One region of the Bacillus sp. 2175 genome, then DNA from elsewhere that is predicted to be linked to it. Evidence: a T-box and tRNA genes for the amino acid it is inferred to sense, from the RefSeq annotation. Region 1 holds a T-box; the other holds one or more tRNA genes.
The links. The T-box of region 1 lies ahead of metG (methionine--tRNA ligase). A T-box ahead of a tRNA ligase gene usually reads a tRNA of that ligase, here a tRNA-Met.
Positions count from the first base shown of each region.

Region 1 (11,093 bases):
CTAACACTAATAATGAAATTCCAACTATTGCCCATAGGTTCAAAATTACTTCTAATTTCCCAGTTCGGATTACTCCGTATAAAATGGACAGCATTAACGCCACTGTCATTGAACCAGCTGGCCTTCTTAAAATATCCACCTTTTTCTCCCCTTAATAAATCATTTTCCTTTGCATTTCGTACATGAACTTCCCAAGATGCAATATCCAAATAAATGAGATTAAGCCAATTAATACAAAATCGATATTACTAGCAGCTGTATATATAACGGCAGCCCACCATACATATGCCAATATTGTATTCTTAAATTCATATGCTTTATATCCAGCCTCATGCACAATGTGCTTTAATCCTTCATCTGCGTTTTTCGTCCACATTTTCATAGATTCCATATACGTTACACCTTGTTCAGGATATAGCTTATTATAACGATTTTTTGTTATGAGTCCGATAATTACTACAGTAGTTAAACAAACAATAGAAGCTACTAAATTCCACACCGCAAATGAAACATTTGTATCCTGCAACAGTGCACGTCTACATGTAATAACTGCATATACAAACCATGCCTGCGTCACTATATCACCTACACGTAAATATATACTTATAATGCCTAATTTTCTGCCTTGTACGCTCTCTTCTTCATCGCGTGCCTCTGCTAACATACGTGTATTCTTCCAAGTATAGTACATCATTAAAATTCCAAAAATAGTACATATACCTATAAATGTATTGGATGATAATTTTCTCGGTTCATCCGAGAGTAAATTTAAAGCTATATAAGACGTTAAAAATCCTCCTATCATACTTAATGCTATTTTCCCCACAGAATCAAATTGTTTTTTTCTCTTACTCTTCATCGTCCTCTTCCCCCTCTACTAACGTAAATATTTCCTCCACCGGTACATTGAAAATTTGTGCGATTTTTAACGACAATACGATAGATGGTGCATAATCCCCACGCTCAATTAAACTAATCGTTTGCCGTGATGATCCAATCGCTTTCCCTAAATCCCCTTGTGATAAACGATGCTTTGCTCGCAATTCCCTCACTCGATTTTGAAGCTTCATGTCTTCCCTCTTTTTCATTTATTTAATTACAATTGTAAATAATATCCTTATATTTGTCAATTATAATTGTCATTACGACTATAATAATTGACAAAATACTTATTTCTTATCCTGTATCAAATTCCTATAAAGAATGTAAAATGTGCATTAAACATAGTCTTAAAAATAAAATAAAAAAGGCAGTGCTTTTGCACTGCCTTCCTAAATTCTGACATAGAATGGATTTCATATTAACTTGCGTTTTGTAGTAATACTCGTTTTAACTGCTTACGGAAACGAATACCCAACGTAACCGCTACAATCACAATAACTCCAAAAATGATTTTACCGATATGATCTTCTAGCACTCCAAAGATATCATGTAAGTTTCCACCTAACCAGTAACCACCGATTAAGAAGAATGATACCCAAAATAGAGCGCCTGAATAAATTGTAATGGCAAAACGACGGAATGGTAAATTAATAATTCCTGCAAAGTATCCTGTGAAATGACGTACACCAGGAATAAAGAAACCAATAAAAATTAGGAAGTACCCATACTTATCAAACCACATTCTCGTTAAGTCAATTTTTCTTTGTGTTAAAAATACGTATTTCCCATACTTTTGAATGAAAGGCATACCTAATTTATTTCCTAAAAAGTATTGAATCGTCATTCCTACACTTGTCCCAATAAAGGATAGAATAATTAAAATCGGTAAACTTAAATCACCCTTATGTGCTAAAAATCCCGCATATGCTAATGTTGGCTCTCCCGGAAACGGAAGTGCAATATATTCTAACAGCAAGCCGACAAGTACAACATAATACCCGTATTGCTGAAATAATTCATGAATCCATTCCATGTCATCTCTCCTTTCAATCACGTACAACTTCTTACTATTATTGTATAAAAAAATTGTCGAAATAACTATCACAATAGCTTACATTTTTATTACATTTTTGTAAGGGTCACACTAATGATTTTCGTTCTTTATTAAATAGTAAAAATTATTTTCCAAGTCGAAATAGCGAAAAGACGCATTAATAACATGCAGATTTTATCCATTTTTTAGCACTAAAAAAGCTTTCTTATTTTGTTCTCAATAAAAAACCATCACAAACTCATGCTAACTTCATATTAGCTTCATATACGTATTGTAAGATTATATCGGAATTTGTTGAAAAATTTAACCAATATATGACTAAGCATTAATTTGAATAAATATAAGTCGTTTTTCGAAATTGAAAAAAGGGTGAATACGAAATGGAAGCATATAAAATGCACGATTTTATTAATACAAATGTTGAATCTCATCAAAATGAAACCGTTTTTAATTTACAAATATGTGAAACAAGTGAATTTGACGTAAGTTTAACAAAATCTACAACACTATCTTTTATCGTTTCAAAAAAGAATATTAAAATTGTCACGAAAAAATGGATTAATTCAAATCAAGAAAGCATGATTGGCAAAAGCTACATCATTCCAACAAAAGCTTTTCACTATTTCTTACCAATCATTTCTGAAAATGAAGATGAGCTAAATATTCAAGTTCAAAGTTTTGGACTACGTGGTGAGCTTTTATTAAATGAAAGATTACTTATTGATAACAACAAACACAACAGCAAAATCACTACATTCTTTGAAACATTAGATGAAAATGTAAATAAAGCATTACGAGGATTACAACTTCATTGTATGTAAGACTATTACGATAGTAAAAGGAGAATAACAATGAAAAAATTATTATTAAGCGCACTATTATCATTAGGATTTTTAACTCTTCCATTCGCTAGTGCAGAGGCAGCTACAACGAAAGATCAATTAATCGTAGACACTCAGTTAAATAAAATGGATTATTATCAGGATGGAAAATTTATAAAAAGTTTTACTGTCGCTACTGGAAAAGCTGCAACACCTACACCTAAAGGCACTTTTCAAATCGTAAATAAAATTAAAAACCGCCCTTATTATACAGGAAAAATTAAAGGCGGCGATCCACGTAATCCACTTGGTGACCGTTGGCTCGGATTAAATATGGCAGGAACTTACGGAACAACTTATGCGATTCACGGAACTAACAATAATCAAGCAATCGGCAAATGGACAACACTTGGTTGTATTCGTATGTATAACAATGATATACACTGGTTATTTGAGCGCGTTCAGCAGCAAGCTACTGTCACTGTAAAATAGCCTAAAAACAAGATTTATGTGTAGCCAAGAATTTTATGTCTTGGCTTATTTTATTTATTCATTTACAGTAGCAAAACAACTGTATTTACATATATAATAGGAATAGATTTGATTAGCTAATATCTAAACATTGATAAACGTAGATATTAAAATTATACAGTTATAATATTTTATAAATTTTATAATACATACTATAATAGAACTACTGTAATTCTGAATTATTCAGTAACACTAAACTATTCCCCTTGCTACCTTCATGATTATTTTATAGCGGGGGCTTATTATATGTATAAACAATCTGAGTCACTCGAAAAATGATGAATTCGAATATTGCAGTAAAAAGCGTTATTTAGGAGGTGTTACTATGACGCATATACTGGTGATTGAAGACAACCCAGATATACAAGAACTGATTCGTGAATTTCTAATGGCACAAAACTTTACCGTTGATGTAGTTGGTGCCGGAACAGAAGGTATTCTTCTTTTCCAAAAAAATTCATACGATCTTGTCCTCCTCGATGTAATGTTACCAGATATAGATGGCTATAGTATTTGTAAAATTATGCGAGGACAATCTGATGTACCAATCATTATGTTAACAGGCTTACATAATGAAGAAAGTGAAATTAAAGGATTTGAGTTAGGTATTGATGACTATATTACGAAACCGTTCCATTACACTGTATTTATTAAGCGTGTAGAGGCTGTATTAAGAAGGGCAGCAACGAAGGAAGCAGAAGCTGCAACTATACTACAATTCCATGAATTGATGTTAAACTCTACAGCATATGCAGCTTATGTTCATGGTAATCAAATTGAATTGACAACAAAAGAATTTGAAATTATTTATACTTTACTGCAAAATCGAGGAAAAGTATTATCAAGAAGTGATTTGTTGAATAAGGTATGGGGCTATGAACATTATGGTGATGTAAGAGTTATAGATACACATATTAAAAACTTAAGAAAAAAATTAGGAATTCCTTATATTAAAACGGTGAAAGGCATTGGCTACAAAATCGAATCGTAGCAAAGACAACATCACCAAAAATATTTTCATCAAAACCTTATTATTTTGTATTCTTTTATCACTTTGTCTTTATCAAATTATTTACTTTCTAGCTTCAAACTACGATAAAGAACGTTTTGCGAAAGAAAATGGAACGCCGACTACAGAACAGGCCGATTCAGATAAGCAAAACGACGGAAGTAAAACGAAGCAAAATAAAGCTGTGTCAAAGGGGAGTATTTCTAATTTCCAATCTTCTATTATAGATTATAAATCTCTTTCTACAGCTATCAATCACCTTTTGCAGCCTAGCCAAACTGCAAAGGCAAAAGAACATACACAAAATCTTTCGGGGAAAAATAGCACTTCTAATCCGCCTACAGAAGCAGAAAAGAAAGCCGCTAATAATGATGCCTTACATACACAAAATGCAGCAAGTAAAACAAATGATACAAATGATAATCCAAAGTTAGCAGATGCGTTGCAGCAATTAGCTCCACATATTGGCGCGACAATGCTTGCATTATCACTACTCGGATCATTAATTTATACAAAACTAATTGCCAAACCTTTTCAATATATGAGTGATGCTTTAAAAGATATTATGAATCTTGATTTCTCCGATAAAAAGCTACTTAACAAAAATGCAGATCAAACAGATTTTAATTTGCAAGTAGCCGCTTCGCAAGTACCAAATATTGTAAAGAATTTACATGCAAGCAATCAAGATTTAAGAAACGAGCTCAAGAAGGAACAACAATTAGAACAATCTCGTAAAGAATTTATGTCTATGGTGTCCCATGAATTAAAAACACCAATCGCAGCCGTCATGGGACAACTAGATGGCATGATTCACGGAATTGGAGCTTATAAAGATAGAGATAAGTATTTGAAACGTTCCTACGAGATGATGCAAGACATTAACATATTAACGGAAAAAATGTCGGAATTATCCAAAATACAAAACCCTCAATTTAAACCGAATTTAGAAGTCATTTCTTTATCTAATATTATTGAGGATGTTATGAAGAAAGTAGATTACTTTGTATCTGTAAAACAATTAAATGTACAATCTAATATTAAACACGACGTACAAATTTTAGCTGATCCTAAATTTATTCAAACTGCTATTTTTAACATTATTTCAAATGCAATTCATTATACAATTGACCATCAGCACGTATATATAAAGCTTTATGAAAAACCAAATGGTTACGCATTAGAAGTATTAAATACAGGTTCACAAATTGATGAAGATAAACTTGCTCATTTATTTGAGCCTTTCTATCGCGCAAATCCTGATAAACACGGGTTAGTACAAGGTAGTGGTCTTGGATTATATATCGTGAAACAAATATTAGATAAACATCAGTTTCCTTACGGGATACAAAACACAGCTCAAGGTGTAAAATGCTCCATTGTATTCCCAAAAGCAATGTAACATTCACTATAATTACATACCCCAAACTCATACTTCATGTGTGAGTGGCGGAATTTTGTAGAGTGTCTTACTCTGTTTCGTTCGCCCGTTATCCTTATTTGGATAGCGGGCGTTTTTTATTACTTAAAAGGAGGATTTTTTATGGAAAAGTTTAAATATTCATTGCTCGTTTTATTCGGTGCTTGCAGCTACGGCATACTTTCAACTATTTTCAAACTCGGATTCATAAATGGATTTTCAGCACATCAACTCCTAGGGGGACAATATGTCTTCGGATGGATTGGACTATTTCTACTCGTTCTTTTCTTTTCACATCATAAAGTAACAAAAAAACAATTTTTTTCATTACTAACCGTCGGAACAACAATGAGTATGACTGGGATTTTTTACGCTATTTCTGTAGAAGAACTACCCGCATCTATCGCTGTCGTCCTACTCTTTCAGTTCACTTGGATTGGTGTCATTATCGAAGCCATTGCAAATCGAACATTTCCAAGCCACGATAAGATCATATCTATCCTTATTTTATTTGCTGGTACATTGTTTGCAGGTGGTGTATTTGAAGGCCTCGGACAAAGTTTTTCTACGAAAGGGATTATCTTTGGGCTATTAGCTGCTGTCTCTTTTTCATTCTATGTTTTTGCAAGCGGGCGCGTCGCTACGGATGTTCCGCCTTATACGAAAAGCTTTCTTATGACAACAAGTGCTACTCTTATCGTATGCCTATTCTTTCCGCCAACCTTTTTAACAGACGGTGCTTTGCAAGCTGGCCTATGGAAATATACTTTCTTCCTCGGCTTGTTCGGTGTTGTCGTACCTGTCATTTGTTTTTCAATCGGTGTACCAAAGGTTGGAACAGGGCTTAGTACGATATTAGGTGCAGCTGAATTACCAACTGCTATTATTGCTTCAATTACACTTGTACATGAAGTCGTAACGTTCATGCAGTGGATTGGAATTATTTTTATATTGGTTGGGATCTTCACTCCTCAGCTGCTTACGGCTAGGAAAGAAAGGAAACACAATCGCGTGCACAGCGCTTGAAAAAATACAGAATTTATATAAAAGATATAACTGCAATTAAAATAAGTAAATTTATCTGGAGGTATAAATGACTATTTTAAGCATCGTATTTTTTGCTATTATGTGTATCTTCTTCCTAATAAGATATATGAAAGAAAAGAAATTTTACGATTTACTTCTCGTTCCCGTTTGTATATATGCAGGAGCAGTGAAAACTCCTTTCGTAGAGTACTTAAACTTTAATACTACATTTAAAATAACGTATGATATTGCAGCTATTATTCTTGTAATCCTTGCTGTACTTTTCTTTTTGAAAGATAAGAAAGAGAATCATACTGCATAACAAAAGACCTTTCATTTACTTGAAAGGTCTTTTTCTCTATCTCATTTTACCGCTCCATACAGCTTCTCTATCTCATGCTCAATTTGTTTTACATCGATTCGCTCAAATAATGGCTGTACGCTATCAATTCTACTTGGCAACGTATTTTGCGGTTCCCAATTTCGGTTCACAATCGACAATGTGTTTCGAACTCTTTCACTTGAAAATGGTAAAAATGGTTCAAGGAGATGGGCAAAATTAGCGATAAGATACACACAGTTATAAATCGTTTCTTCACATGAAACTGGATCATCTTCTCTTTGTTTCCAAGGCTGCTTTTCATCAAAATATTTATTTGCAAAACGTACTGTATCAAATATTGTTTCTAGCGCCACCTTAAATTTAGTTTGCTCAATCGCCTCTCCTACACGCTTATATAATCCTTCTACTTTATCTTTCAGCTCTACCTCAATACTTCCCTTCGTCACGATACCACCATAATATTTTTCGATAAACTTTAATGTCCGGTTCACAAAGTTCCCGTATGCACCTAATAATTCACTATTATGACTGTAAATAAATTCCCGCCATGAAAAATCAGTATCGCGATTTTCTGGTGCGTTGACGGTTAAAAAGTAACGAATAGAATCTGGATCATAGCGTTCTAATATGTCAGGCACCCATACTGCCCAGTTTTTACTTGTAGATAATTTTCTTTTTTCAACTGTTAAATATTCATTCGAAACGATATGACGCGGGATTGCTTCCTCCCCTATTCCAAGTAATACCGCTGGCCAAATGACGGAATGAAACGGAATATTATCCTTTCCGTGCACATAATATGTTTTCGCTTCGCTATCCCAAAACTCTTGATCATCTTTCCCTGTTTCTTCAGCCCAATGTTTACTCGCTGAATAATAGCCTGTCACTGCTTCAATCCATACGTAAATTTTCTTATCTTCATACCCTTCTACTGGAATTGGTACCCCAATTGGTAAATCACGTGATACGGCCCTATCTATTAATCCTTCCTTTACATATCTCTCTGTTAGTTGAATCGCATTGTCGCGCCATGTCCCTGTTTGTTTGGCAATTTCTACAGCTCTTTTAATTTGCTGCTGAAATGTATGCAATGCAAAATAGAAATGCTCTGTTTCCTCTACAGATGGCGTACTACCACATAACTTACATTTCTTTTCTAACAAATCGAGAGGATCTAAAATAGCAGAACAAGCATCGCATTGATCTCCTCTTGCTGCTTCATGGCAATGTGGACATATTCCTTCTACATAACGATCCGGTAAAAACTGTGTACACGTTTCACAATACGCTTGTTCCACTGTTTTTTTATAAATATGTCCTTCTTCTAATAAACGTAAAAAAACATTTTGAACCGTTTCATGATGGTGCTCACTATCTGTACGTGTATAACAATCATAAGTAAAACCAAGGCTACGAAAACATCGCTGGAACTCTTCATGATACTTATCAGCAATTTCTTTCGCTGTCACACCTTCTTGTTTTGCTCTAATTGCAATCGGTGTTCCATTACAATCACTCCCTGAAACATACAGCACATTCTCACCTTTTGCCCTGTAATAACGCGCTAAAATATCTCCAGGTAACAAACTCGCAATATGGCCAAGGTGTAACGAACCATTTGCATACGGCCAAGCGCCTCCAATAAAAATACTCATCTTACATTCCTCCTTTTAAATATAAAAAGCCCCGCCCTTATCTTAAAAAAGATAAGGGCGGGGCTGTATAAACAGTCGCGGTACCACCTTATTTCGCTAATTACTCACATAATTAGCCTTAACAAGTACGGAGCAATATGCTCTTATACTGTGGTTTTGATAACGAGTACCAACTCTCGTCGCCGCCTACTATTATCATTTGATAAGTTCAGGACGAAGCTCAAAGGCCATTGTTCAAATGAATATTCTTGCTTCTTCTCAGCTACCGAAGCTCTCTGGAAAGAATGTGTTCATCCTACTTTTCCTTTTCAACGCTTTTACGTATAAAAAGTATTGTACGACTTAATCACGGAAAAATCAAACTTTTATCCAGAAAGAAAAGGAAATCCCATCCCCCTGCCGAATAACTATACGTTCACAAAAGGAGTGATAACATTGAATCAAAAACAACTAAGCACTATAAATGAAAAAAGCTGGAATGCAGCTGCTTATGAAGCTTGGACGAATCGCCACGGGGCACCAGCTGATTATGCGAAAAAAATCATGAAAGATCCCACGCGCGAAGTAGCACATTATTTACCTTACATAAAATCCCCAAAAGGAAAATGTATTATTAATTTACTCGGCTCAAAAGGAAATAAAGCTGTCGCACTCGCCCTTTTAGGCTCTGACGTAACAGTTGTTGATATTTCAGCAAGTAATGCAAAATATGCAAATGAACTTGCTGATGCCGCAGGCGTCTCTATTCATTACATCGTTTCTGATGTACTAGATGTAAATCTCTCCAAATCATTTGATATCGTATTACTGGAACTTGGTGTACTTCATTACTTTCTAGATTTAAAACCACTTTTCACAACAATCTCTCAACTACTAAAGCCCGGTGGAATACTTATCCTTCGCGATTACCATCCAATATACACAAAGCTATTAGGAGTAGACCATCCATCATTTCGAGCAAGTGGAAATTATTTCGATGAAGAATTAATTGAAGATGATGTTGCTTATAGCATCCTTCTTACAGAAGCACAGAAAGAATCGCTACCTAAAACAACCATCCGTCGCTGGACGTTAGGAGAAATCATTACAACACTCGCGGAAGAACATTTTAAAATTGAAAAACTAGTTGAAGAACACGGACCTCATCAAAGATGGCTCTTCCCTTCTACTGCACCGGAAAGAATCGAAGAACGTATCCCTGGTCTATATACAATAATTGCGACAGCATGCAAAAAAGGATCCCTTCACGGATAGGATCCTTTTTGCATGCTCACGCATATAAGTTGAGGTTGGAGATTACCATAATTCTGTAGAATAGGACACAAGATATTTCAACATTTCGTCTCTGACTTACGTCGTCAAAAAGGGGTATGACCAACATAACGAAGAGTAATGTTTTAGTTGATACTGATAATCGTTATCAACTAATTAGAAGTATACATGATGTCATTTCAAATTTCAATAGCATTTCTAATATTTATTTATGAATTTTATGATATGCAAATGTATACATTTTAAGAACTTTTTCTAATATCAATCTGACTCCTTCCATTATCTGCTATAATTTTCATTGAACAGATTAATAACTTCATAATAATGTTTTTATTAATTTCGTTTTAAATATCTATAAATCATAATAAACAGTTTAAACGAGGGTAGGGGTAACGATGAAATATGTTAGTATTCGAAAAAAACTACTGTTCACACTCTTAAGCATTTCTTCTTTATTTAGCATTGCTCTTATTGTTATTCTTTCATTCGCCATGAATCAAGCAAGTGAAATCGAAACGTTAAAAAATGATGTATCAAAAAGAGCGACGATTTTAAAAGAACGTGGCGATTGGTTCCAAGCACAAGTTGCTGGTTTACAAGAATATTTACTATCACATGATCAAAAAGGATTAGATAAGTTCAACCGAGAAGGGAAAAAATTAGCTGATACTAGAGAGAAAGTAACAAGTGACAAGAAGCTCCCAGAAGGAATGAAAGAAGCTATTTTAATGGGGGGAAAATGGCGTAGCGTCATAGATAATGAGGTACTACCTCTTGCTCGTGAAGGAAAATGGGACGAAGCATCCAAAATTGCTTTAGCACAAACAGATTATGTAAATGATCTTTTAGGTCGTTTTAATAAATATACAAATGAAGAGAATGAGAAACGTGACGCATTAATTGCTGACGTCGAGTCTTCTTCATCACTTATTCAATATATTATTTTCTTCTCACTCATTACATGTACATTAACGTCTATTTTATTAGCATGGTGGTTCTCTGGTAAACTCGTTAAACCAATTCGACAAATTGATGAGAAGTTAAAAGAATTAGCTTCTCAAGATGGAGATTTAACGGCTA
Region 1 covers NZ_CM173819.1:4,770,358-4,781,450, forward strand. The annotation lists gene ACXKY9_RS24940 (site-2 protease family protein) at 1-109, opposite strand, end outside; gene ACXKY9_RS24945 (DUF3169 family protein) at 152-859, opposite strand; gene ACXKY9_RS24950 (helix-turn-helix transcriptional regulator) at 849-1,070, opposite strand; gene ACXKY9_RS24955 (DedA family protein) at 1,301-1,915, opposite strand; gene ACXKY9_RS24960 (DUF3978 family protein) at 2,317-2,757, shown strand; gene ACXKY9_RS24965 (L,D-transpeptidase) at 2,788-3,249, shown strand; gene ACXKY9_RS24970 (response regulator transcription factor) at 3,614-4,279, shown strand; gene ACXKY9_RS24975 (sensor histidine kinase) at 4,257-5,699, shown strand; gene ACXKY9_RS24980 (EamA family transporter) at 5,841-6,743, shown strand; gene ACXKY9_RS24985 (hypothetical protein) at 6,811-7,065, shown strand; gene metG (methionine--tRNA ligase) at 7,107-8,741, opposite strand; T-box leader at 8,792-9,062, opposite strand; gene ACXKY9_RS24995 (class I SAM-dependent methyltransferase) at 9,177-9,995, shown strand; gene ACXKY9_RS25000 (methyl-accepting chemotaxis protein) at 10,409-11,093, shown strand, end outside.

Region 2 (11,093 bases), 180 kb from region 1:
ACCTGATCCTAAAATAATACATTGTACATCTTCTTCCATTATTTCGCGGAATACAGTACGTACTAAATCAAGACCTTTTTGCTTCGTTAATCTCGTTACCATTGAAATAATTGGTGTATCCTCTTTTTCTGGCAAACCAAAATAACGCTGCAAGGCGCGTTTATTTTCACTCTTTTCATATAATGACTCTGCATCATACTGAGCCTTAATATACGAATCCGTTTCTGGATTATATACGCTCGTATCAATACCATTTACAATGCCGCTAAGCTTATCATTATATTTTCGCAGTAATCCATCTAACTTCTCACCGAAAAATTCATATTGAATTTCTTCTTTATATGTCGGGCTCACCGCTGTAATTTGATCCGAAGCGATAATACCGCCCTTCATAAAGTTCACATTCCCATAAAACTCTAACTGCTCACTGTGGAAATATTCATCACCAAGTTCTAACAAGTCGTACATTACTTCAGGAGGAAATACACCTTGGAACTGTAAGTTATGAATTGTATATACCGTTTTAATACGCTCATATAACGGGTTATCTTGATACTTTTCACGAAGTAAGAAATTAACCATAGCCGTATGCCAATCGTGGCTATGAAGAACATCCACTTCAAAATCAAGGTGCGGAATACACTCTAACACCGCTTTTGAGAAATAAGAAAAACGCTCTCCGTCATCATAATGACCATACAGAGAATCTCTCTTAAAATAATATTCATTATCTATTAAGTAATACGTAATTCCGTCTTGCTCACCTTTTAAAATTCCACAATATTGATTTCTCCACCCAAGCGGGACGTTAATTACTTTATGTAACGTACATCCATCTCTTAACTTTTGCGGAATGAGGCTATAATTCGGAAGTATAATACGAACGTCCACTCCTAATTTTTTCAGCTCTTTTGGGAGCGCACCCGCTACATCAGCTAATCCTCCCGATTTCACAAACGGTACACATTCTGATACTGCAAATAAAATATTCACTTGTTGTCCCACTGCGCGAAAAGTTTTTATTACTCCTCTTGCAGCTTCCTCCCTTCGAGTTTTCATTTGAATTAAAACTTTAATCAGTGGAGGAAAAAGCCCCCACTGATTCTTTTAAGAATAACTATTAATCGTACTGTTTTGTACGCTTCCTTTTTCTACAACATACGGCCCATCGGCGTTTCCTTTTAATACGACACCGTCACCAATTTTCACATCTTTATCAATAATAACACCATCTATTATACAGTTATCTCCAATTTGGCTCTTTTGCATAATAATACTGTTACGAATAATTGAACCTTTTCCAATTTTAACTGAACGAGAAACAACACTGTTTTCGACTTCCCCTTCAATAATACTACCGTTTGCAATCATTGTATTTTTCACGACTGCACCCTTTAAATAACGAGTTGGTGGCTCATCTTTTACTTTCGTAAAGATCGGTGCTTCTTTCTTAAATAATTGCTTCCAAATAGCAGGTTGCAAAATTTCTAAGCTATGTTTATAGTAACTTTCAATCGAGTCAATAATTGCTACATATCCAGTATGTTCATATGTAGCAATGTGTAATGATTTCCCGCGCTTTTCTCTCACTACATCAAATAAACTGTATTGTTCCAGATCTTTATATGACTCAAATAAGTCTAACAATAATTGTTTCTTTAACACATATGTTTGAAGTGAAACCCCTTCATGGCAAACTTCCGTAATATCAGCTGCCGTATGTATATGTCGCTCTAACACCGCTTGAAAATTTAATGCTGTTACGAGATGGCTATTCGTAATAACAACGTACTCTTCTCTGCTTCTTAGAAAATAATCAATATGTCTTCTAAAGTGTGCAAAAGACCCAAATTCATCTTGGTCACATTGGCAGTTTGGCGGGAATAAAAATAGTCCGTCTCGTTTTCTATCTAAATCCCACTGTTTTCCTGAACCAACATGGTCCATTAACGAACGATTTTTATGGCTTGTAAAAACTGCCACACTATGAATACTAGAATTCACCATATTTGAAAGCATGAAATCAATGAGTCGATAACGGCCCCCAAACGGTAACGCCGCTAGTGAACGATGCCCTGTTACTTTCTTTAAGGAAGGAAAACTTCCCGTTGCATTAATAATTCCTAACATTTTTTCTCCCATTCATTTCATCCCCCTTTTCTATTTCCCTTCAGCAATTAATACTACATCGTCAACATTCTTTTCTGGACGAATGATTGTTCCATCCTCGATAACCATTTCTGATCCAACAATCGCTCTTTCAATCACAACATTTTTACCAATCTTAGCCCCTGGCATAACGACAGAATCAATCACCATACTTCCTTCTTCCACCGTCACTCCTTGGAATAACACAGAATGCTTCACGTCCCCTTCAATGACGCACCCTTCGTTAATAAGCGATTCTTCTACTTTCGCCTTTTCAGCAATATATTGAGGCGGTTCGTTTGGATTGACAGAGTAAATACGCCAATTACGATCGTTTAAATTCAGTGATGTTTCATCGCGAAGCAAATCCATATTCGCTTCCCATAAGCTCTTCACCGTTCCAACATCTTTCCAATATCCTTCAAACGGATACGCCATTAGCTTCTTCCCTTCATCCAATAAAAGGGGAAGTACGTCTTTTCCAAAATCGTTACTAGATTCAGGGTTTCTTGCATCCATCTCTAAATACTCTTTCAAAATTGACCAATTAAAAATATAGATTCCCATTGATGCAAGATTACTTCTTGGAAATTGTGGTTTCTCTTCAAACTCAACAATCTCCATTTCTTCATTTGTATTCATAATGCCAAAGCGACTCGCTTCATCCCAAGGTACTTCAATAACAGAAATGGATACGTCCGATTCTTTCTGAATATGGTAATCTAGCATCTTACTGTAATCCATTTTATAAATATGGTCGCCTGATAAAATGAGAACATACTCCGGTTCATACTGACTTAAATAGTTTAAGTTTTGATAAATGGCACTTGCCGTACCTGTATACCACTTAACCCCTGAAGACTCCGCATAAGGAGGTAAGACTGTGACCCCACCGTTTACTCGGTCTAAATCCCACGCATTTCCGATTCCGATATAATTATGAAGTTCGAGTGGTTGATATTGCGTTAAAATCCCAACCGTTTCAATACCAGAATTCGCACAGTTACTTAGCGTAAAATCAATAATGCGATATTTACCACCAAATGGAACAGCTGGCTTGGCTAAATTCTTTGTTAATGCACTTAAACGACTACCTTTTCCCCCTGCTAGTAACATTGCTACGCACTTTTGTTTTTGAGCCATCTTGTTTTTTGCTCCCCTTTCTCGTCTTCACTGGTCGTAATATGGATACGCCAAATGGTGGAATTGTAATCTCTACATGTGCTGCTTGATTATGGTACGGTTCTAGAATCGTCTTAAGACGTTTCTTATTCACTTGTCCCGAACCGCCATATTGCTGTGCATCACTGTTTAAAATCTCGTTATAATACTCGAAATCTGGTACACCTACTTTATAGTTTTCATATGTAGCTTTCGTAAAATTACATACGATAACTAACGCATCTTCTTGTTTATCCCCTTGGCGGATAAACGAGAAAATACTTTGCTCGTTATTATTAGCATCAATCCACTGAAAACCTTCAGGCGAATGATCAAGCTGCCAAAGTGGTTTTGAGCGCTTATACAATGCTATGAGCTCTTTAAAGTAATCATGCATATAACGATGCATTTCAAAATCATGTAAATTCCAATCTAAATCTTCAAGGTCTTTCCACTCATCAAACTGCCCGAATTCTCCTCCCATGAAAAGTAATTTCTTTCCTGGGTGAGTAAAGAAATATCCATATAATAAACGAAGCTGAGCAAACTTATCCCAGTAATCACCTGGCATTTTATTTAATAACGACTTTTTCCCATGAACGACTTCATCATGAGAAAGGGGTAATATGAAGTTTTCAGAGTAAGCATATAGTAAAGAGAACGTCATTTTCTCATGAATATATTTTCTGTACTCTGGCGCACACTCCATATATTTCAGCACGTCATTCATCCAGCCCATATTCCATTTGTAATTGAATCCAAGCCCACCTTCATACGTTGGTGCTGTTACAAGTGGCCAAGCTGTTGAATCCTCTGCCGTCATAAGAAAATCTTCATCCTCTGCAAACACTGCTTCATTTAACTCCCTTAAAAATGACACAGCGTACTCATTACTTTGCTCTTGTCCTTCTTTATTCCAGTACAACATGTTCGCAACTGCATCTACTCTGAAACCATCAATATGGAAATATCTCATCCAAAATAACGCATTTGAAATTAAGAAATTACGTACCTCTCTCTTTCCTAAATCAAAATTGACAGTTCCCCATACTAGATTTTCTTGTACATCTTTATCTTTATATTCATAGGTCGGTGTGCCATCAAACAAATATAAACCGTGAGCATCTTTACAAAAATGCCCCGGTACCCAATCTAAAATGACACCGATTCCATATTTATGACATTCGTCGACAAAATACATTAAATCATGCGGTGTACCAAATCTACTCGTCGCTGCATAATATCCCGTTCCTTGATATCCCCAAGAACGATCATATGGATGCTCAACAAGCGGCATAATTTCAATATGTGTAAATTGATGTTCCACCACATACGGAATGAGTTCTTCTGCCATTTCCCTGTAAGAATATAGTGTTCCATCTTCTTTCTTTTTCCAAGAACCAAAATGTAATTCATAAACTGTCATCGCTTCTTTATAAATCGGTTTTTTCTTTTTCTTACGATTCCAGTTTTTATCATTCCATTCATATCCTTTTATATCAAAAACTACAGATGCCGTATTCGGTCTTACTTCTGCATATATAGCATACGGATCTGCCTTTAAAATGACGTCACCAGCCAACGTTTCAATCGCATATTTATATATTTCTCCTTCTTCAATATGCGGTATAAATAAGGACCAAATCCCTTCTTCTGTCACTTGTAGCATCTTATGTTGCTCATAATCCCACTCATTAAAATCTCCAACAACACTCATTGCTTTCGCATGAGGAGCCCAGACTGTAAATCGTACCCCTTGAATCTCATCTTCCGTCACAACATGTGCGCCAAAGATGTTATAACTTTCATAGTACTTTTCTGTATGAAACTCATCTCGTTTCACTTCTTCACAATTTATTACACTCAATATGTTCACCTCACTTAGATGACAGAATTTTTTATACTTTAACTATTTCTGCGAAAAACTGCAATATCCTTGTTAATTTATAAAAAACATTCGTTTTTTTCTTAAAAATGTTAGTTTTTCTTCACATTTCCGTGTAAAATATCGAATTTTGACGAATATTCATTGAAAACGCTTTATTATTCTTCTATATTTTTACCAATTATTTTTTCTCAACCTTTATTTTATTATGTTTATCCTATTTTTCATGCTATTTTCCACTCAAAATCAAAACAAAATAATCTGTCATAAAAAAATGTTTCTCAATATTTTTTGTCACAATGTTATTGAAATGCGAAATTTAATCCTGCTTTTGAAAAGCTACTTTCCGAAAAAGGAGTAACTGCAAAAGTAAATGAACCGAAATTAGAGGCAGGTTCTGTTACAGTTGGCGGCGCTATCGATGACAAAAACTTTGCTGGATTAGATGGTGATTTCCCGTTCATTGATGTAACTTTCAAAGTAGAAAATGATGAATTTTATGAAGCAAACGCTCAATTAGAGTCACCAATTTTTGTTTACTGGAAACAAGGTGAATCAGAACCAAATAGAATGCGTGTACTTCAAGATCAAACATTCTCAGTTATGTCCTTAAACTCACTAGTAGAAGGAAATATTAAACCTGGTGCGTTCTTAAATGAACGCGAATATTTAGATGAAAAGTTCGATTATACAAAGCTTGGCGTAAAAGTATATGCGACTGATTCTTACCGTCATAAGTTTGAAGGCTCACTAGATAAATACGGATACTTCAAACTAAATGGACTTCCAGTTAATAAACGCGACTATAACTTATATGTAGAGGTGACAGGACATTTAACAAACCGCCTAACAACGAAACTTGGTACTGAAAAAGACGGTAAGCTGCTTGGCCAATATTATTATGCAAGACCTGACGAAAACCTTGCCGGCGATGTAAATGCTGATAAAGTAATCGATATTAAAGATGCTGAAATTATCGCTAGCAACTATGGTAAAAAAGGACTAACTGTAAAAGACGGAGACCTTAATAAAGATGGTATTGTCGACGAAAAAGATATTCGCTTCGTTGAAAGGAACTTCTTGAAAAAAGGTCCAGATGCATCTAAATCACAAACACCTGTAGAAAAATCCAAAAGCGGTACACTGGCAGATATTTTAAAGAAATTAGGATTAACACCTAAAAAATAATAAAATGAAACTTTAATCAGTGGGTTTTTACTGCCCGGCAAATAGCGGAATAATAAAGAGCACTCTACGTAAAATAGAGTGCTCTTTTCTATAAACGACCCTTATCCAGCAAAAGGGGTATATTGGGGATATACAAGGGAAACCGGAAAAGGAATTTATATTAAATTATATAAGTTCAGAGGTAAGAAGCAGTTTCCCACCTCTGAATTATTTAGCAATTATTATAGTACTGGTGCCATTGTTTCTTTTAATACTTTTACAGAATGAGCGAACTTCACTTTTTCCTCTTCATTTAGCTCAAGTTCTACGATTTCACGTACACCTTCGCGGTTAATTACAGCTGGAACACCTACGTAAGCATCTTTCTCGCCGTATTGACCTTCAAGGTATGCAGATACAGTTAATACGCTGTTCTCGTTGTTTAAGATTGCTTTAGTTACACGAAGTAGTGACATACCGATTCCGTAGTAAGTTGCACCTTTACGCTCGATGATATGGTAAGCTGCATCACGTACGTTTTCGAAGATTTTGTCTAAGTCTTCTTGTTTGTACTGTTCGTTGTTAGCTAAGATTGTTTCTAATTTTTGTACACCGATAGTAGCGTGGCTCCATACTGGAAGTTCAGTGTCACCGTGTTCACCAACGATGTAAGCATGAACGTTACGTGGATCTACATCTAAGTAGTCACCTAACATGTAACGGAAACGAGCAGAGTCTAAAGTAGTACCAGAACCGATTACGCGCTCTTTCGGTAAACCAGATTCTTTCCAAGTTACGTAAGTTAAAATATCAACTGGATTAGTTGCGATTAAGAAGATTCCATCGAATCCGCTATCCATAATGACGCGAACGATTTGTTTAAAGATCTTTGTATTTTTCTCAACTAAGTCTAAACGAGTTTCACCTGGCTTTTGTGGTAACCCAGCAGTGATAACAACTAAATCTGCATCTTTACAATCTGCATAGCTACCGCTCCAAACTTTTGTTGGTGATGGAGAGAATGGTACCGCATGGCTTAAGTCCATTGCTTCCCCTTCTGCTTTTGCTTCATTAACATCTACTAATACGAATTCTTCAGCTACACCTTGGTTAATCATTGAGTAAGCGTAACTACAACCTACAGCTCCTGTTCCTACTAATACTACACGATTGATACCTTTTTTCATGGTAATTTCCCCTCTCTATTGTTCACATATATTTTTTTATGATTGTTTAAGTAATTAATTAAAATACTAATTTAATGTTGTTTAACTTCTTTACATTCATATTGTAGCACGTATTATTGTGAATTACTTCACAAATTATGACCTATTTGTGAACTTTTTCACATAGAGTGTAAAGTTATTGGAATAGGTGTGGAATCCATTTCAATGGAGGCGTTTTCTTTAGATTGTGAAAGGGTTTTTCTTGTGGTTTTCATCGGTAAGTGAAATTATATCGGCGATTTTTAGAATATATCGACCGTAACTCCAAATATATCAGCGATTATTAAAATTTATCGATCGTAACTCAAATTATATCAGCGATTTTTGCAATATATCGATTTACCGACAAAACTCGACAATACTGACAACATAAAAAAGCTGTCTTCAGTAGATCACACCTGTTGAGAGAAAGCAGCTTCTTCTATATATTATTTATTTTCATCCGTTTCTCCAAGTGTAGGAGGCTACAGCCATACAGCTGGGGTAAAAGTTCAACTTGAGGTATCATTTTAGATAGATAATTCCTTCATATCCATACAGGTCCAAATAAATAACATGATTGTATTTACCGCTCTATATACCCAACTGCAACAGCCCATACTTCATATTTCTTCTATGCATAAAAAAGCAGACTATCCAAAGTTCACTTTTATACAACAAAAAAGAGATAGCAGATTATGCTATCTCTTTTAGTATGACCCGTACGGGATTCGAACCCGTGTTACCGCCGTGAAAGGGCGGTGTCTTAACCACTTGACCAACGGGCCAGTTCTGGCAGAGAAGAAGGGATTCGAACCCTCGCACCGCGTTCGCGATCTACTCCCTTAGCAGGGGAGCCCCTTGAGCCACTTGGGTACTTCTCTATAAATATGGCTCCGCAGGTAGGACTCGAACCTACGACCGATCGGTTAACAGCCGATAGCTCTACCACTGAGCTACTGCGGAACAATTATGGTGGGCCTAAATGGACTCGAACCATCGACCTCACGCTTATCAGGCGTGCGCTCTAACCAGCTGAGCTATAGGCCCATAATTAAAAAGCGGGTGAAGAGAATCGAACTCTCGACCAGAGCTTGGAAGGCTCTTGTTTTACCACTAAACTACACCCGCATTAAATTGTAAATGGTGAGCCATGAAGGACTCGAACCTTCGACCCTCTGATTAAAAGTCAGATGCTCTACCAACTGAGCTAATGGCTCATTTTGAAAGTGGTGCCGACTAGAGGACTTGAACCCCCAACCTACTGATTACAAGTCAGTTGCTCTACCAATTGAGCTAAGTCGGCTCGTGATTTCAAAATGGTGGCTCGGGACGGAATCGAACCGCCGACACGAGGATTTTCAGTCCTCTGCTCTACCGACTGAGCTACCGAGCCTTTATGTAAAAAATGGCGGTCCCGACCGGGGTCGAACCGGCGATCTCCTGCGTGACAGGCAGGCATGTTAACCACTACACCACGGGACCATTTGGTTGCGGGGACAGGATTTGAACCTGCGACCTTCGGGTTATGAGCCCGACGAGCTACCGTGCTGCTCCACCCCGCGATGATAAAATATTCACTTTAGAAAAAATGGAGGAGGTAGAGGGATTCGAACCCCCGCGCGACTCTCGCCGCCTGTCGGTTTTCAAGACCGATCCCTTCAGCCGAACTTGGGTATACCTCCGAGATATATACGTCTAATGGTGGACCTTGTAGGACTCGAACCTACGACCGGACGGTTATGAGCCGTCTGCTCTAACCAGCTGAGCTAAAGGTCCTTTATGGTAGCGGCGGAGGGGATCGAACCCCCGACCTCACGGGTATGAACCGTACGCTCTAGCCAGCTGAGCTACACCGCCATAAATGATATTAATATAAGTGGAGCCTAGCGGGATCGAACCGCTGACCTCCTGCGTGCAAGGCAGGCGCTCTCCCAGCTGAGCTAAGGCCCCATGTTTTTAGGAATATCGGGAAGACAGGATTTGAACCTGCGACCCCCTGGTCCCAAACCAGGTGCTCTACCAAGCTGAGCCACTTCCCGTTAATAAAAGCGCGCCCGAGAGGAGTCGAACCCCTAACCTCTTGATCCGTAGTCAAACGCTCTATCCAATTGAGCTACGGGCGCATATGGTGCCGAGGGCGGGGGTCGAACCCGCACGGTGGTCACCCACCGCAGGATTTTAAGTCCTGTGCGTCTGCCTGTTCCGCCACCCCGGCATGTCATATTGAAAATTGGAGCGGAAGACGGGATTCGAACCCGCGACCCCAACCTTGGCAAGGTTGTATTCTACCACTGAACTACTTCCGCAAGACATGTATGAGTTATTTAATTAAAAGTGCGGGTGAAGGGAGTCGAACCCCCACGCCAAAGGCGCCAGATCCTAAGTCTGGTGCGTCTGCCAATTCCGCCACACCCGCATATTAATTTATTTAAGAAAAATGGGGCGACTGATGGGAATCGAACCCACGAATGCCGGAGCCACAATCCGGTGCGTTAACCACTTCGCCACAACCGCCATGATTTCTGGTGCCGACTAGAGGACTTGAACCCCCAACCTACTGATTACAAGTCAGTTGCTCTACCAATTGAGCTAAGTCGGCTAAATGGTGGAGGATGACGGGATCGAACCGCCGACCCCCTGCTTGTAAGGCAGGTGCTCTCCCAGCTGAGCTAATCCTCCATTTGCCTGGCAACGTCCTACTCTCACAGGGACAAGGTCCCAACTACCATCGGCGCTAGAGAGCTTAACTTCCGTGTTCGGTATGGGAACGGGTGTGACCTCTCTGCCATCATTACCAGACTGTATTCATTTAAGACAAGAATTATTGTAACTCATTCACTTTTGAAAGTCAACAAGTTTTTTATATTCTTTCAAAACTAGATAACATTGCTTCATATTATATGGTTAAGTCCTCGATCTATTAGTATTCGTCAGCTCCACATGTCACCATGCTTCCACCTCGAACCTATCAACCTGATCATCTTTCAGGGATCTTACTAGCTTACGCTATGGGAAATCTCATCTTGAGGGGGGCTTCATGCTTAGATGCTTTCAGCACTTATCCCTTCCGCACATAGCTACCCAGCTATGCCCTTGGCAGAACAACTGGTACACCAGCGGTGCGTCCATCCCGGTCCTCTCGTACTAAGGACAGCTCCTCTCAAATTTCCTACGCCCACGACGGATAGGGACCGAACTGTCTCACGACGTTCTGAACCCAGCTCGCGTACCGCTTTAATGGGCGAACAGCCCAACCCTTGGGACCGACTACAGCCCCAGGATGCGATGAGCCGACATCGAGGTGCCAAACCTCCCCGTCGATGTGGACTCTTGGGGGAGATAAGCCTGTTATCCCCGGGGTAGCTTTTATCCGTTGAGCGATGGCCCTTCCATGCGGAACCACCGGATCACTAAGCCCGACTTTCGTCCCTGCTCGACTTGTAGGTCTCGCAGTCAAGCTCCCTTATGCCTTTGCACTCTACGAATGATTTCCAACCATTCTGAGGGAACCTTTGGGCGCCTCC
Region 2 covers NZ_CM173819.1:4,588,436-4,599,528, forward strand. The annotation lists gene glgA (glycogen synthase GlgA) at 1-993, opposite strand, end outside; gene glgD (glucose-1-phosphate adenylyltransferase subunit GlgD) at 1,108-2,142, opposite strand; gene glgC (glucose-1-phosphate adenylyltransferase) at 2,161-3,291, opposite strand; gene glgB (1,4-alpha-glucan branching protein GlgB) at 3,239-5,176, opposite strand; partial or broken gene ACXKY9_RS23845 (dockerin type I domain-containing protein) at 5,504-6,382, shown strand; gene ACXKY9_RS23850 (L-lactate dehydrogenase) at 6,604-7,548, opposite strand; tRNA gene ACXKY9_RS23855 (tRNA-Glu) at 8,283-8,354, opposite strand; tRNA gene ACXKY9_RS23860 (tRNA-Ser) at 8,360-8,450, opposite strand; tRNA gene ACXKY9_RS23865 (tRNA-Asn) at 8,458-8,532, opposite strand; tRNA gene ACXKY9_RS23870 (tRNA-Ile) at 8,540-8,616, opposite strand; tRNA gene ACXKY9_RS23875 (tRNA-Gly) at 8,627-8,697, opposite strand; tRNA gene ACXKY9_RS23880 (tRNA-Lys) at 8,711-8,786, opposite strand; tRNA gene ACXKY9_RS23885 (tRNA-Thr) at 8,797-8,872, opposite strand; tRNA gene ACXKY9_RS23890 (tRNA-Phe) at 8,887-8,962, opposite strand; tRNA gene ACXKY9_RS23895 (tRNA-Asp) at 8,976-9,051, opposite strand; tRNA gene ACXKY9_RS23900 (tRNA-Met) at 9,055-9,131, opposite strand; tRNA gene ACXKY9_RS23905 (tRNA-Ser) at 9,159-9,251, opposite strand; tRNA gene ACXKY9_RS23910 (tRNA-Ile) at 9,269-9,345, opposite strand; tRNA gene ACXKY9_RS23915 (tRNA-Met) at 9,350-9,426, opposite strand; tRNA gene ACXKY9_RS23920 (tRNA-Ala) at 9,447-9,519, opposite strand; tRNA gene ACXKY9_RS23925 (tRNA-Pro) at 9,535-9,608, opposite strand; tRNA gene ACXKY9_RS23930 (tRNA-Arg) at 9,619-9,692, opposite strand; tRNA gene ACXKY9_RS23935 (tRNA-Leu) at 9,696-9,784, opposite strand; tRNA gene ACXKY9_RS23940 (tRNA-Gly) at 9,801-9,875, opposite strand; tRNA gene ACXKY9_RS23945 (tRNA-Leu) at 9,905-9,985, opposite strand; tRNA gene ACXKY9_RS23950 (tRNA-His) at 10,008-10,083, opposite strand; tRNA gene ACXKY9_RS23955 (tRNA-Thr) at 10,093-10,168, opposite strand; tRNA gene ACXKY9_RS23960 (tRNA-Val) at 10,173-10,248, opposite strand; rRNA gene rrf (5S ribosomal RNA) at 10,253-10,368, opposite strand; rRNA gene ACXKY9_RS23970 (23S ribosomal RNA) at 10,470-11,093, opposite strand, start outside.
Region 2: it has a tRNA-Met gene. The T-box ahead of metG (methionine--tRNA ligase) is inferred to sense a tRNA for this amino acid. The anticodon was not compared.